2 regions of the Nonomuraea sp. NPDC050663 genome follow, and region 1 is predicted to be linked to the other one. Evidence: riboswitches for the same ligand, from Rfam matches in the RefSeq annotation. Region 1 holds a riboswitch; the other holds the start of a gene.

What was found. A riboswitch is a leader RNA that binds a small molecule or an ion and turns the genes downstream of it on or off. The one in region 1 is predicted to bind cobalamin.
Region 2: it holds a riboswitch for cobalamin, as region 1 does, so the genes downstream of both, ACIBH1_RS42955 (CbtB-domain containing protein) here and ACIBH1_RS21365 (ribonucleoside-diphosphate reductase subunit alpha) in region 1, are expected to answer to the same signal.

What each region holds. Positions count from the first base shown of each region.
Region 1 covers NZ_JBITGL010000006.1:231,457-238,732, forward strand. Annotated here, with positions in the region: gene ACIBH1_RS21360 (ribonucleotide-diphosphate reductase subunit beta) at 1-261, opposite strand, end outside; gene ACIBH1_RS21365 (ribonucleoside-diphosphate reductase subunit alpha) at 261-2,414, opposite strand; cobalamin riboswitch at 2,493-2,702, opposite strand; gene ACIBH1_RS21370 (tripartite tricarboxylate transporter substrate-binding protein) at 2,726-3,670, opposite strand; gene ACIBH1_RS21375 (hemerythrin domain-containing protein) at 3,802-4,497, shown strand; gene ACIBH1_RS21380 (ArsR/SmtB family transcription factor) at 4,498-5,040, opposite strand; gene ACIBH1_RS21385 (alpha/beta hydrolase) at 5,123-6,505, shown strand; gene glmS (glutamine--fructose-6-phosphate transaminase (isomerizing)) at 6,492-7,276, opposite strand, start outside.
Region 2 covers NZ_JBITGL010000022.1:112,497-119,772, reverse strand. Annotated here, with positions in the region: gene ACIBH1_RS42980 (cobyrinate a,c-diamide synthase) at 1-695, opposite strand, end outside; gene cobO (cob(I)yrinic acid a,c-diamide adenosyltransferase) at 704-1,306, opposite strand; gene ACIBH1_RS42970 (putative cobaltochelatase) at 1,308-3,404, opposite strand; gene ACIBH1_RS42965 (histidine phosphatase family protein) at 3,401-3,988, opposite strand; gene ACIBH1_RS42960 (CbtA family protein) at 3,994-4,731, opposite strand; gene ACIBH1_RS42955 (CbtB-domain containing protein) at 4,740-4,928, opposite strand; cobalamin riboswitch at 4,962-5,091, opposite strand; gene ACIBH1_RS42950 (hypothetical protein) at 5,507-5,641, shown strand; gene ACIBH1_RS42945 (hypothetical protein) at 5,735-6,298, shown strand; gene ACIBH1_RS42940 (hypothetical protein) at 6,362-6,544, shown strand; gene ACIBH1_RS42935 (Scr1 family TA system antitoxin-like transcriptional regulator) at 6,717-7,019, shown strand.

The DNA.
Region 1 (7,276 bases):
CGCCTCGGGGGCGTTGACGTGCTGGTAGAGGTTGAGCACCAGGTTGTTGGCGACGATCGAGTCGCCGGTGGCGAAGAAGGCCACCAGCCGGTTGATCAGGTGGCGCTCCTGGGCGGTCATCCTGGGCAGGTCGGCCAGGTCGGTGTGGAGGTCGATCTCCTCGACCGTCCAGGTGTTGCGGATGGCGGCCCGGTAACGCTCGTAGAAGTCCGGGTAGCGCATCGGGCGCAGGGTCAGGTCCATTCCGGGGTCGAGCAACATCACTGGCACGCCTCGCAGTACTCGGGGTTCTCAAGGGAGCAGGCCACGGCCTCCTGGGCGGTGACCGTCGTCTGGGCGATGCGCGTCGCGGGGCGCGAGCGCAGGTAGTAGGTGGTCTTCAGGCCGCTCTTCCAGGCGTAGGCGTACATCGACGAGAGCTTGCCGATGGTGGGGCTGGCCATGAAGAGGTTGAGCGACTGCGACTGGTCGATGTACGGCATGCGCGCGGCCGCCAGGTCGATCAGCGCCTTCTGGGGCAGCTCCCAGGCGGTGCGGTAGAGCTGCCGCAGGTCGGCGGGGATGCCGGGGATGTCCTGCACGGACCCGTCGGCGCGCTTGATCGCGTCGCGCATCTCCTGGGTCCACAGCCCGCGCTCCTGCAGGTCGCGCACGAGGTAGCGGTTGACCTGGAGGAACTCCCCCGACAGGGTCTCGCGCTTGAAGACGTTGGAGACCTGCGGCTCGATGCACTCGTAGCATCCGGCGATGGAGGCGATCGTCGCGGTGGGCGCGATCGCGATCATCAGCGAGTTGCGCAGACCCGTCTTGGCGATCTTGGAGCGCAGCGCGGCCCACGCGACGCTCGTCGCCGCGCCGTAGTGGTCGGGATGCAGCACGCCCCGGAAGGCCCGCGTGTCGCCGTACGAGGGGTGCCGCCCGCGCTCGACCGCGAGGTCGGCGGAGGTGTCGTAGGCGGCCAGCGCGATCTCCTCGGCGATCCGCGTGGACAGCTCCCTGGCCTGCGGGGAGTCGAAGGGCAGGCGCAGGGCGAAGAAGACGTCGGCCAGGCCCATCACGCCCAGCCCGATCGGCCGCCACTTCCGGTTGGCGCGCTCGGCCTCGGGCGTCGGGTAGAAGCCCAGGTCGATGGTCTTGTCGAGGAACCGTACGGCGGTGCGGACGGTCGCGCGCAGCCGCACGAAGTCGACGTCGCCGCCGGCCACGTGGGCGGCCAGGTTGATCGAGCCGAGGTTGCAGACGGCGGTCTCGGCGTCGCTGGTGACCTCGAGGATCTCGGTGCACAGGTTCGACAGGTGGATGACGTTCTCGGGCCGCGCGGTCTGGTTGGAGGTGCGGTTGGCGGCGTCCTTGAAGGTCATCCAGCCGTTGCCGGTCTGGGCCAGGGTGCGCATCATGCGGCCGTAGAGGGTGCGGGCCGGGATGGTCCTGGTGGCCAGGCCCTCGGCCTCGGCCCGGCGGTAGGCCTCGTCGAAGGCGTCGCCGTACAGGTCGGTCAGGTGCGGGACGGCCTTGGGGTCGAACAGCGACCAGTCGGCGTCGGCCTCGACCCTGCGCATGAACTCGTCGGGGATCCAGTTGGCCAGGTTGAGGTTGTGCGTGCGGCGGGCCTCCTCGCCGGTGTTGTCGCGCAGCTCCAGGAACTCCTCGATGTCGGCGTGCCAGGACTCGAGGTAGACGCAGGCGGCTCCCTTGCGGCGCCCGCCCTGGTTGACGGCGGCGACGCTGGAGTCGAGGGTGCGCAGCCAGGGCACGATGCCGTTGGAGTGGCCGTTGGTGCCGCGGATGAGCGAGCCGCGCGAGCGCACCCGGGTCCAGGCGATGCCGATGCCCCCGGCGTACTTCGACAGCCGCGCGACCTGGGCGTAGCGGTCGTAGATGCCCTCGAGCTCGTCGCGCGGCGAGTCGAGCAGGAAGCACGACGACAGCTGCGGACGCCTGGCGCCGGAGTTGAACAGCGTGGGCGACGACGGCAGGTAGGCCAGGCCGGACATGAGCCGGTAGAGCTCGGCGGCCTCCTCGACGCTGTCGGACAGGCCGCAGGCCACCCGCAGGAAGAAGTGCTGCGGGCGCTCCAGCACCGCGCGGGTGGCGGGGTGGCGCAGCAGGTAACGGTCGTAGACGGTGCGCAGGCCGAAGTACTCGAAGCGCCCGTCGGCGTCGTCGTCGACGAGGGCGTCCAGCGCGCCGGCGTGCGCCGCGACGAAGGCGGCCAGGGAGTCCTGGACGAGTCCTTCCGCGTGGGTGGCGGCGATCGACTCGGAGAACGACCGCACCCCGTGCGTGGCCGCCTCGTCGGCGATCTCCTCGGCCAGCAGGCGGGCGGCGATCCTGGAGTTGGCCGGGTCGGCGATCACCCGTGCCGCGGCTTCCTCGATGGCCAGCCGGCGGTCGGCGGAAACGATCTGTGTCACGCTCTCTCCTCGCGAGCTCTTCCCCGTATGAGGGCAGGCAGGCGAGCACGGAGCTCCCTGGAGCCGCCCTCGAGGCCCATGGATGGACACGTCGCTGGCAGGTCTTCGGACTCGTGGGCTCGTCAATGCTTCCTACTGGCCGTCGCTTCCCAGGCGCGTGATGCGCCCAGTGCTCGATGACGGCGGTCGTTCCCACTCACCGCTGCGGGGCAGTCCCCGATTCGCACGGGGTTCCCTTTTGCTCCGCCACCCTGGTGTGGGCGGCGAACCAGCAACGGGCAGGATCCTACATCTAGTGGCGCAGACCGCAACTACCCCCGGTATGTTGTGGCGGGCGTGTCGAGCAGTCCGAGATCGATGAGCACGTCCCTGGTACGGTCGACCTCCGAGGTCAGCCAGACGCGGAAGTCCTCGCCGCTGAGCGGCATCGGCGTCCAGCCCCGGCTGCGGCAGGCGTCGAGCCACTGGTCGGAGTAGGCGGCCTCGTCGCAGGCGGCCATCGCGGCCTGCCGGGCGGGGTCGGCCATGTCCTTCGGGCCGAAGGCGGCGCACCACTCGGCGAAGTCGACCCGGACGCCGCACTCCTTCAGTGTCGGCGCGTCGACCTCCGGGACCCGCTCGTCGGTCGAGACGGCGAGCACCCGGACGCGGCGCTGGGCGATGTGCGGCCGCCAGGCGTCGAGGGTTCCCGCGGCGGCGGCCGCGGCGCCGTTGAGCAGGGCCGGCACGGAGTCGGCGCTGGCGGCGTAGCCGGAGTAGTCGACCAGGCGCGAGTCGGCGCCCACACCGCGGGCGATCAGCCCGAACAGCACGTGGTCGGTCTCCCCCGTGGGGCCTCCGGCCAGGAAGGTGCGGGCGGGGTCGGCGACCAGTTGCGCGGCGAAGGCGTCGAAGTGGGTGTAGCGCGAACCCCCGGGGACCACGACGACGACGGGCTCGCCGGCCAGGCGGGCCAGCGGGGTGGCCACCTCCAGGATCGGGCGGCCGTGGTTGAGCTCGGCGGCGGCCAGGGCGGGCAGGCCGGTGACGGTGATCGTGGTGATCGGCCCGGTGGTGTCGCGTCCGGCGAGGGGGAAGCCCCGCTGCTCCAGCGCCCTGCCGTACGCCTGGGCCATCGGCGTCCACGGCGCGGCGGCGGCCACGACCGAGACGGGACCCAGCCGCGACGCCGTTCCCGGCCCGGAACCGCAGGCGGCCAGGGCGGCGGTGCTGGCGGCCACCCCCAGCCCGAGCGCGAAGAACTGCCGACGCCGCATGGACGCCCTCCCCCGACGATCTATCTGTTACCAGAGGTTATGCACAGATCACGGCGAGTTACACATCGGTCCGAGATGGCGACAAATCAGGATTGGAGTCACTTCCAAGTGGGGTGCCGCACCCTGACGGCATGACTCAACTGATGCTCCCCGGCCAGGCCGCCGCGCCCGCGGGGCCGGTCGACCTGAGCGCCATGTACCTGGTGCACCACGCCTTCCGCCGCGACCTGACCGCCTTCTGCGAGGCCGTCGCCCGCGTCCCGATCGCCGAGCGCGCCACCTGGCGGGCCCTGGCCCGGCGGTGGGACCGCTTCCACCTGATCCTGCACAAGCACCACACCGGCGAGGACAGCGCCCTGTGGCCGTTACTGCGCGAGCGGGCCGCGGGCGACGTGCTCGCGCTGGCCACCCTCGACGGCATGGAGAGCGAGCACGCCGAGATCGACCCGCTGCTGGTGGGCTGCGACGCCGGGTTCGGCCGGCTGGGCGAGCACGCCGACGAGGAGGCGCGCGACGCGCTCCTCGGACGCCTGCGCACGCTGGCCCAGCGCCTGCACCGGCACCTGGAGCACGAGGAGAGCGAGGCGATGGCCCTGGTGCAGCGCCTGCTGTCGCAGGCCGACTGGGAGCGGCTCGACAAGGAGTTCCAGTCCGCGTACGGCATGCGCGAGCTGCCGTTCATGGCCTCGTGGGCGCTGTACGGCCTGCGCGGCGAGCAACTGCGCGAGGTGCTCGCCAAGATCGACAGCAAGCCGCTGGAGCTGCTGTGGTCGTGGTGGTGGCGACGCTCGTTCGAGCGCGGCGAGAAGGAGGCCTTCGGGCGATGATCAGTCGTCGGCCGGGACGGTGAAGAAACGCAGCTGGACCGGCCTGGACCCCTCCGTGCGGCGCTCCTGGTAGGCACGCAGCAGCCGCATGTAGTCGTCGAAGAACTCGCGCACCTCGGCCTTGGTCAGCCAGGCGAGCCCGCGCGAGGCCAGCACCCAGTCGGGGTCGGCGGCGTAGGCGGCCGGCAGGCTGTCGAGCAGCTGCCGGTCCTCCTCCAGCGCCACGCGGTGGAAGGCCATGAGCGCGTCGCGGCCTTCCGGGGGGAGCTGGTCGGGCGTGGGCAGGCGGATGTCGCCGGGACCGCTCCTGCGCCACCAGCGCTCACGCCCCGCCGAACGTTCGGGGATCTCCTCGATGAAGCCGTACTTCTCCAGCTGGCGCAGGTGGTAGCTCGTCGTGCCGGTCTTGGCGCCGAGCAGGTCGCCGAGCGTCGTCGAGGTGGCGGGGCCGTGCACCTCGAGGTGGCGCAGCATCTGCTGGCGCATCGGATGGGCCAGGGCCTTGAGCCTGGCCGGGTCGTCGAGCATCCACGGCTCCTCCATGGGGATGACCTTACTCCTTCCGCCGAACGAATTCTGCAGACACTTGTTTGCAGAGAAGTCTCGGCAGAGTACCGTCGGCAATATGGTGAAATCTCTCCTCTTAGCGCTCGTCCTGAGCACGACGCCGCCTGCCGTACCGGCGGACCTGACCACGACGGAGGTCAGCTTCCCCGGCCACGGGATCACGCTGCACGGCACCGTCGTCTCCCCCGCCGAGGCCCCGCCCGGCCGTCCGGGCATCGTCCTGATCCACGGCTCGGGCAGCGGCAACAAGCGCACGACGCTCATGACCGAGGCGGTGGCCTTCGCCCGGCAGGGCCTGTCCGTCCTGGTCTACGACAAACGTTCGGCCGGCTACTCGCTCACCCGGCGCAGCTACCAGGAGCTGGCCACCGACGCGCTCGGCGCGGTGGGCGCCCTGCGCGGCCGGCCCGGCGTCGACCCCGGCAAGGTGGGCGTCCTGGGGATCAGCGAGGGCGGATGGGTCGCCCCGCTGGCCGCCTCCCGCTCGGAGCAGGTGGCGTTCGTGGTGACCGTGGGCGGCAACGCGATGGAGCCGCTGCGTCAGCAGAGCTGGGCCGTCGCCGACTCGCTGCGCCGGGCCGGGGTCTCCGGCTCGCTGCCCGGCCACGCCGTGCCCTCCTTCTACCGGCTGCTGGCCGACGGCGGCATGTTCGCCGAGGCCCACCACGACGCGGCGGGCGTGCTCGGCCGCGTGCGTCAGCCCGTACTGGGCGTCTGGGGCGACGGCGACCTGCTCACCCCGCCGCAGGAGACGCCGGGGCTGATGGCCCGCGCGCTCTCCCACGACCACTACACGCTGCGCTTCTTCGCAGGGGCCGAGCACGCCGCGCACGTCACCCACGACGGCGGCGTCACCCGCTCGGAGGAGCTGGCGCCCGGGTACGCCGAGAGCGTCGGCCGCTGGGTGGGCGAGGTCACGTCGGGACGGCTGCCCCGCGGGGAGCAGGTGGGCACGCTCCCCCGCCAGACGTCGCTGACGGTGCCGGTGCCGCCGATGGCCTGGTGGGAGTCGGCGGCGGCGCAGCTCGCGGCGCTCGCGCTGTTCGCGGTGATCCTCGCGGGCTACCCGCTCTGGGCACTGGCGCGCCGCGTGCGAAACCGGGGCGTCGGCGTGCGGGGAGCGGTCGTGCGGGGCGGCCGGGCGGCACGGGTGCTCGCCCTGCTGGCCCCGCTGACCGCCTTCGGCGCGCAGGCCTACCTGATGTACCTGGTGATCACCGGCGCCGAGCTGGCCACGCCGGGTCCGCTGCTGTTCGGCCGCCCGCTGCCGTGGCTGGGGCTGCAGCTGCTGGCGGTGGCGGCGCTGGTGGCCGCCGCGCTGACCGTGCCCGCCTGGCGGCGGGCCCGGGGCTCGGAGAGGGTACGGCTGGGCGTCCTGCTCACCGGTGGAGCGCTGTTCCTGCCGTGGGCCCTCTACTGGGGCCTGCTCACTCCACTGTGACGCTCTTGGCGAGGTTGCGAGGCTTGTCCACGTCACGCTCCAGCGCCACGGCCGCGTGATAGGCCAGAAGCTGCAGCGGGATGGTGAGCAGGATCGGGTCGAGCTCGATCTCGTTCTTGGGCACCACGATCACGTCGTCGGCCAGGTCAGCCTCGGGCTCGCGGTGACCGACCATGAGCACCTTGCCGCCGCGGGCGCGGATCTCGCCCAGGGTGGTGAGGTTCTTGTCGAGCAGCTCGTCGTCGGGGACGATCGCCACGGTCGGCAGCTCGGGGTTGATCAGCGCGAGGGGCCCGTGCTTGAGTTCGCTGGCCGGGTAGGCCTCGGCGTGGATGTAGGAGATCTCCTTGAGCTTCTGGGCGCCCTCGCGGGCCACCGGGTAGCCGCGCACCCGGCCGACGAACATCATCGACGGGTGGTGGGCGTACTTCTCCGCCAGCTCCTTGATCCTGTCGCCCTGCTTGAGGATCTCCTCGATCTGCTCGGGCAGCTTGCGCAAGCCCGCGCAGATGCGGCGGCCGTCGGCGGGCGACAGGTCGTGCACGCGGCCGAAGTGCAGCGCGATCAGCGCGAAGGCGACGGCGGTCGAGGTGAAGGCCTTGGTGCTGGCGACGGAGACCTCGGGGCCCGCGTGCAGGTAGACGCCGCCGTCGACCTCGCGGGCGATGGCGCTGCCGACCGCGTTGACGATGCCGATGACCCGGCCGCCCTTGCGCTTGAGCTCCTGCACGGCGGCCAGGGTGTCGTAGGTCTCGCCCGACTGGCTGATCG
Region 2 (7,276 bases), on a different contig from region 1:
GGGCTCCAGGGTCCGTCCGGCAGCGGGGAAGCCGTCGCGGCCAGCCGTACCAGGGCTTCCAGATCGCACGAGCGAGCCACCAGCTCGCCCAGCCGCCCCACGGCCGCCAGCGCCTCCGACTCCCGCTCGGCGGCCGGGATCAGCCCGAGGTGCCTGGACGGGGTCGCCACCGCGTCGTCGCGGCGGATGACGCCGAGCACCGGCACCTCGCCGAGCGCGGCCCTGCACAGCTCCTCGTGCCGGTCGGAGCCGACCCGGTTGAGGATCACCCCGCCCACCCGGACCCGCGGGTCGAAGGTCGCGAAGCCGTGCACGACAGCCGCCACCGACCGGCTCTGCCGCGCGGCGTCGACGACGAGCACGATCGGCGCGTCGAGCAGCCGGGCGACGTGGGCGGTGGAGGCGAAGTCGCTCTCGCCCCTGCCGTCGAACAGGCCCATCACGCCCTCGACCACCGCGAGATCACATCCGCGCGCGCCGTGCAGGAACAGCGGCGCGACCCGCTCCTCGCCCACCAGCCACGGGTCCAGGTTGCGGCCCGGCAGGCCGCTGGCCAGCGCGTGGTAGCCGGGGTCGATGTAGTCGGGGCCCACCTTGTGGGGCGACACCCTCAGCCCGCGTTGCCGCAGGGCCGCCATCAGCCCCGTCGCCACCGTCGTCTTGCCGCTGCCGGAGGCGGGAGCGGCGATGACCAGGCGCGGAACTACCACTCGATGCCCTTCTGGCCCTTTTGCCCGGCGTCCATGGGGTGGCGCACCTTGCCCATCTCGGTCACCAGGTCGGCGGCCTCGACGAGCAGCGCCGGCGCGTCCCTGCCGGTGATCACCACGTGCTGGCTGCCGGGCCTGCCCGTGAGCGCCTTCAGGACGTCGTCGAGATCCAGCCAGCCCCACTTCAGCGGGTAGGTGAACTCGTCCAGCACGTAGAAGCGGTAGGTCTCGGCGGCCAGGTCGCGCTTGATCTGCTCCCAGCCCTCGCGGGCGTCACGCGCGTGGTCCTCCTCGCTGCCGGGGCGCTGGATCCATGACCAGCCCTCGCCCATCTTGTGCCAGGTCACCGGCCCGCCCTCGCCGCTCTCGCCCAGCACCTTCAGCGCCCGTTCCTCGCCGATGCGCCACTTGGCCGACTTGACGAACTGGAACACGCCGATCGGCCAGCCCTGGTTCCAGGCGCGCAGGGCCATCCCGAAGGCGGCCGTCGACTTGCCCTTGCCCGGGCCGGTGTGCACCATCAACAACGGTCTCGTACGGCGCTGCCTGGTGGTCAGCCCGTCGTCGGGGACCTGCTCCGGCTTGCCCTGCGGCATCTCAGCCCGCCTTCCGATAGTCGCGTACGGCAGAGCCCAGGTCCTCGAGCGGCATCAGCGGAGCCCCCAGCCTCGCGGCCAGCCGTACGGCCAGGCCGAGCCGTACCGGGCCGCTCTCGCAGTCGACCACCACGCAGGCGGTGCCGCGCAGCAACCCGGCGGCCCGGTCGACGTCACCGCCCGCCGTGACCCGGCCGTCGGTCACCAGCACCACCAGCGGACGCCTGGCCGGGTCGCGCAGCCGCTCCACGCGCAGCACCTCGGCGGCGGTGACCAGTCCGGCTGCCAGCGGGGTGCGCCCACCGGTCGGCAACGAACGCAGCCGTGCCGCTCCCGCCTCGACCGAGGAGGTCGGCGGCAGCGCCACGGTCGCGGCGTGGCCGCGGAAGGTGACCAGGCCGACCTTGTCCCGGCGCTGGTAGGCGTCGAGCAGCAGGCTCAGCACGGCTGTCTTGACCGCCGTCATGCGTTTGCGGGCCGCCATCGAGCCGCTCGCGTCGACGACGAAGAGCACGAGGTTGCCCTCCCGCCCTTCGCGGACGGTCTCGCGCAGGTCCTCCTGCCGCAGCCGCAGCCCGTCTCCGGTCCTGCCGCGCTGCCGCTGGTGGGGGGCGGCGGCCAGCAGTGTGGCGACCAGGTGCAGGTCACGAACCCGGCCGTCCGGGTGGCGGGAGCCGGTGGCCCGGCCGCGCGGCGTCCGCGAGCGGGAACGCCGCCCCGCCGCACCCTCGCCTACACCGGGCACCTCGAGCAGCGGCACCCGGTACGGCGCCGCCACCGCGGCCACCTGCGCGGTGCCGGACTCAGGCCCGGGTTCGGCTGTTCCGGAGGCCGGGTCTGTGGCCTTTTGGGTGCCATCGGCTTGTGTGCCATCGGCGCCGTCCGGGCCGGGCCGGTGCTCGCCCGAGGCCCTCTCCTGGTCCTGTGACCCGTCCCGGTTCTGCGGCCCGTTCCGGTCCTGGTCGGGCGGTGTGTCGTGGTCAGGCCCGTCGGGTCCCGGCGGGCCGTCTGTGCCGCTGTCCGGGCCGCTGTCTGTGCCTCCGTCTGTGCCGCCGTCCGGGCCTCCGTCCGGCGGGTCGTCGTCTCCCGAGGTCTCCGCCAGCAGCCGGTCCAGCAGCTCCTCATCCAGCCCCGGCGCGTCGAAGGGGTCGCGCCGCCGGCGGTGCGGCAGGGCCAGGCGGGCGGTCGCCCGCACGTCCTCGGTCGTCACCCGATCGCGCCCGTGCCAGGCCGCGTGCGCGATGGCGGCATGGGCGGTCACCAGGTCCGCCCGCAGCCCATCGACCTCGAACGCCGCGCAGACCGTCGAGATCTGGCGCAGCCGCGCATCGGGCAACCGCACGTCCGCCAGCCTCGCCCGAGCCAGGGCGATGCGCTCGGCCAGCTTCGACTCGGCGCCGGTCCAGCGGGCGGCGAAGGCGTCGGGATCGGCGTCGAAGGCCAGCCTGCGGCGGATCACCTCCGCCCGTTCCCCGGGGTCGCGCGAGGCCCGCACCTCGACGGTCAGGCCGAAACGGTCCAGAAGCTGTGGCCGCAGCTCCCCCTCCTCCGGATTCATGGTGCCGACCAGCAGGAAACGGGCCGCGTGCCGTACCGAGACCGACTCCCGCTCGACGTAGCAGGTGCCCAGGGCAGCCGCGTCGAGCAGCAGGTCGACGAGATGGTCGTGGAGCAGGTTGACCTCGTCGACGTAGAGCACGCCCCGGTGCGCGGCGGCCAGCAGGCCAGGCTCGAAGGCTTTCACCCCCTCGGTGAGCGCACGCTCGACGTCCAGGGAACCGGCCAGCCGGTCCTCCGAGGCGCCCACCGGCAGCTCGACCAGCGCCGCCGGCCGTACAGACCGCTGCTCGCCCGGCTCGTGCGGGCCGTCGGGGCACCCGGGATCCGGCGCCGCCGGGTCGCAGGCGAAGCGGCAGCCCGCCACGACCCGCACAGCAGGCAGCTGGCCGGCCAGGGCGCGGACGATCGTGGACTTGGCGGTGCCCTTCTCGCCGCGCACCAGCACCCCTCCCACGCGCGGCGACACTGCGTTGAGCAGCAGCGCGAGCTTGAGGTCGTCGAGTCCGACGACGGCGCTGAACGGGTAGGTGATCGTCAAGACGTGGCCTTCCGGTTGACATGGGCGACGCGCCATCCGCCACGACCGGGCGCGAGCCGCGTGGTGGACAGCGGCGCGAGATCGAACAGGGCGGCCCGCGCCGGGCCGAGCCCGAGCGCGTGACCGAGGGCGGCTCTGATCGCACCGGCGTCGCAGACCGCCACGATCTCGGGCTCGTCGCGCACGGACTCCATCCACCCCGCGACGCGCGTGGCGAGCGCCGCCAGGCTTTCACCACCGTGGGGCGCGGCCTCCGGATCGGCGAGCCACGCGGCCAGCGCCTCAGGCTCGTCTTCGGCGACCTGCGTGTACGGCAGGCCGCGCCAGCGCCCATGGTCGGCCTCGGCCAGAGCCGCGACCGGGCGAGCCTCCCACCCCAGCGCCATCGCGGTCTGCGCGGCGGCCGGGGCGGGCGACACCCAGGCGAACCCCGCCTCCCTGATACGCGTCGACAAGGACGACGCCTTCCCGATACGCGCCGACAGGGACGCGGCCGTGGCCAGCGAGGCCCGGTCCGCGTCCTCGTCGGCGGGAAAGCACGCAGCGCGCATGCCAGGAGTCGCGGCATGCCGGACGAGCAACATGCCGCTCAGGCGGCGACCAGGGCGTCAGCACGCCGGGATGCCCGCTCGGAGACCCACCCGAACAGCACGCCGAACGCCGCCCAGAACACCAGCTGCGTGCCCAGCGAGGCCACCCGGAACTCCCACAACAACGTGGCGGGGAAGCCGTCGGGTACCTCGTTGATCGTCGGCAGCAGCACCCACGCGGCGATCACCGGCACCAGGAAGGCGGCCACCGCGCCGATCCAGCGCTGCCAGGATCCGGCGGCGATCCTGCGCGAGACGGCGACCGCGACGGCGGTCGCGGCCAGGCCGACCAGAAGCATCACCACATACAGGACCGTGCGGCTGTTGATCGTCTCCGGGTCACCGACGGCAGGTGGGTTGGCCGGATATTTCAGGAAGGGAACAAGAATGACGGCCACGAACGCCGTCCCGGCGACGGCCAGCGCCAGCCCGCCCTCGTTCCTCGGCCCGACACGACCGCGCAATCCCGCGATCACCAGGGCGCACACTCCACCCACTGCCAGGCCGTACAGTCCGGTGGCCAGGAACAACCCGGCCTTCTGCACCGGACGGCTGATCTCCACGTCATGGCTGTGCCCGGCAGGCTCGGGTTCCGCAGGCGCCGCCGCGGCGGCCGCCTCCTCCAGCGCGATCGCACTGTCGATCCGCGGCTCACCGACGAAGAAGGCGAATCCGCCCGCGACGAGTCCGGCCAGGAGGCCAAGCAGCAGCCCCCTGACCACAAGGGTCCGAATCACGCCCGCTCCTAGTGGCACGGCACGCCGAGCAGATGACGCCCGTCGTGCATGAGTTCGTGGAGGAGGGCACCGGTCTGCGAGACCGCCCCGTTGTCCATCAGGACCAGGTAGGCGATCAGCAGCAGTACGGGTACGGCCAGCAGCCAGACACGCAGGCGTGGCAAGGGAATAGTGGTGGGAGCGGACAGTCCGCTCATCGTGCCTCCTCAGGGATATCGCGTCCCGTGCAATGAGGTCACGGCCGTTCAGGCGACCTGGCTCCCAGGATCTGAGTCCTGGATACAGTGGCGCGTCCGCACCGGCATCTCACCGGATTTCCCCTGAACTGCTGTGAAATCTACCGGAATGTATCCTTCCAACCCTTTAGCGTCAACTACCGCCTCATAGAAGAGAGCGCCGATCCTCGGGAGTGTGCTCCTCGTGGGCGCGCCCGAGCCGTCGCGGAGGGACACGGCGCCGGGCCGCTTGCTCACTCCATCCGCTCGCACCAGCCCCCGCCAGACCCCGATCCGGGCCGAACGGTCGACGCGAGCGGCGCATCAGGCACGGTGGTGCACCTCCCCCCGATCCAGGGACTTACCCCCATGCTGGGCTAGATCGGCATATCGACGGATCCATGGCCGGGCCGCCAGGGTGGATCGCGGCATATCGGCAACCAGGCGTACTCGGTCGGTCCGGCGTGATTGTCGGCGTGTTGCGTTCTCGGAACCGTGAGCCGACGAAGCGGCTCACATCGGCGGAATGTCGTGATCACCTCCGCCCCTGGGAGAGCAGGATGAACCAGGTGGATCCCTACGCCGACGATTTCATACCCCATCAGGGAGCGGTCACCTGGGTGAGCGGGATGGACATGGACGAGCTCTGCTCGGCCTTAGTGGCCAACCCCGAGTGGGTCCTTTCCGCCCGCTGAAGTGACGTCGAACATCCGGAATCGAACGCCGGTGCCCTGGTCGGCCACCATGACGGCTGGCTCGTCGTGGTCGAGCCGGTTTGCAGCAGGGCGATGATTCGGCTGGTCCAACTCTCCGCCACCGGCCAAGCACTCGCGCTGTACTGGACGATCAACGCGCAGACCATGATGGGCTACGCCGCAGGCAGATCACTGATCGCCTTGTTCGACCCCATGGCCCCGGCGACGATGACGCCGGAGACGGAATACGCGTGGCTGGATCAGCTGCCGGTCGCGCGCGGGGATCGGCGGCTGATGACGTGGCAGTCGTCAGCCTTCGCCGCTGCTGAGAGCAGATCCGGCATCCGGCTCGACCGGCACTGGTGGGGGCAGGAGCATCTCAGCCTCACGCTCGGCTCCATCGCACCTCGCCAGCTGAGGCGACTGCCCCGCGTTCACTCCTCCGGCCGATCATCAACGCATCCTCGACGCCGATCCGCGGCTGCCGGCATCGTCGGCGATCCGGACCCGGGTCGGCTTCATGACCTCATCCGGCTCGTCTTGGAACCGGAGATCGGCGGGCCGCTGCTGCCCGCAGACGTGTTGTCCGAGGAGCCACTGTCTCGGGCATGGGAGCTGATCAGCTCATCCTTGCAGCGAACCGGGCTCTGCCCATGATGGGCGGCAGGCACCGGAACCCGCAAGATGAGCCGCCTCGAATCGTCCAAGACCATGCCGGGCGTGGGCGACATCGAGGCGCTGGCCGCGCTCTTCGAGCTCGACGCAGACAAGCTCGACGAACTTATCGGTCTGCTCCACGACGCCGACCAGCGCGGGTGGTGGGAAGATGACGAAGACGCCCTGCCTCAGGAGTACATAACGCTGCTGGGGCTGGAGGCGGAAGCCATCGAGCATCGAGGCTGAGAACCCCAGCTCATGCCGGGGCTTCTGCAACCCGAGGACTTGCGCCCGTGAGGTCATCGTGGCCGCCCGTGGTGTCGCCCGCATCACCCAGAGCGGCATCCGCTCACAGGTCGAAGCCCGGATGGACCGCCAGTAGCGCCTGCTTGAGCAGTCTCTGCTCCAGCATGTGAGCGTGCGAGTCCTCCCCTTGGACGGCAGGCATCCGATCAACACGGGCGTCTTCGTCCATGTGAAGTTCCAGGATCTCGACGATGCTGTGTACTTGGAGTCGCTCTACGGAGCCCGCATCGTCGAGGATCTCGAGCTGGTCGCCGACTACGAATTCGCCTTCGAGCACCTCAGAGCCACCGCTCTGTCGGAGGACGACTCTCGCAAGCTGATCCAGCAGAAGATCGCAAGCGGCGCTCACAGCGCATGGCCTTCTCTTGACAGGAAACGCGCATGGTGGTCGATTGGTGGCACGCCCTCACCGTAGGAGGAGTGCCGCTCCTGGCACTCATCATCCTCCTAGGGTTCGCATTGAAAACTATGCGAGGACGCATGGTCAGGAAGATAGTCCTCAAACCAGGCGAACTCACAATAGAATTCGTTGAGTTTGAGGACATAACGCAGACGGCACCTCCCGACGCAATACGGGAGAGTACGCCTCAGCTTGAGAAATAGCTAGCTGACGCTCGTATCGGGCTGGAAATAGCACTCCAGAGGGTGGAGGCTCTGCCTATTGGGCCGAGC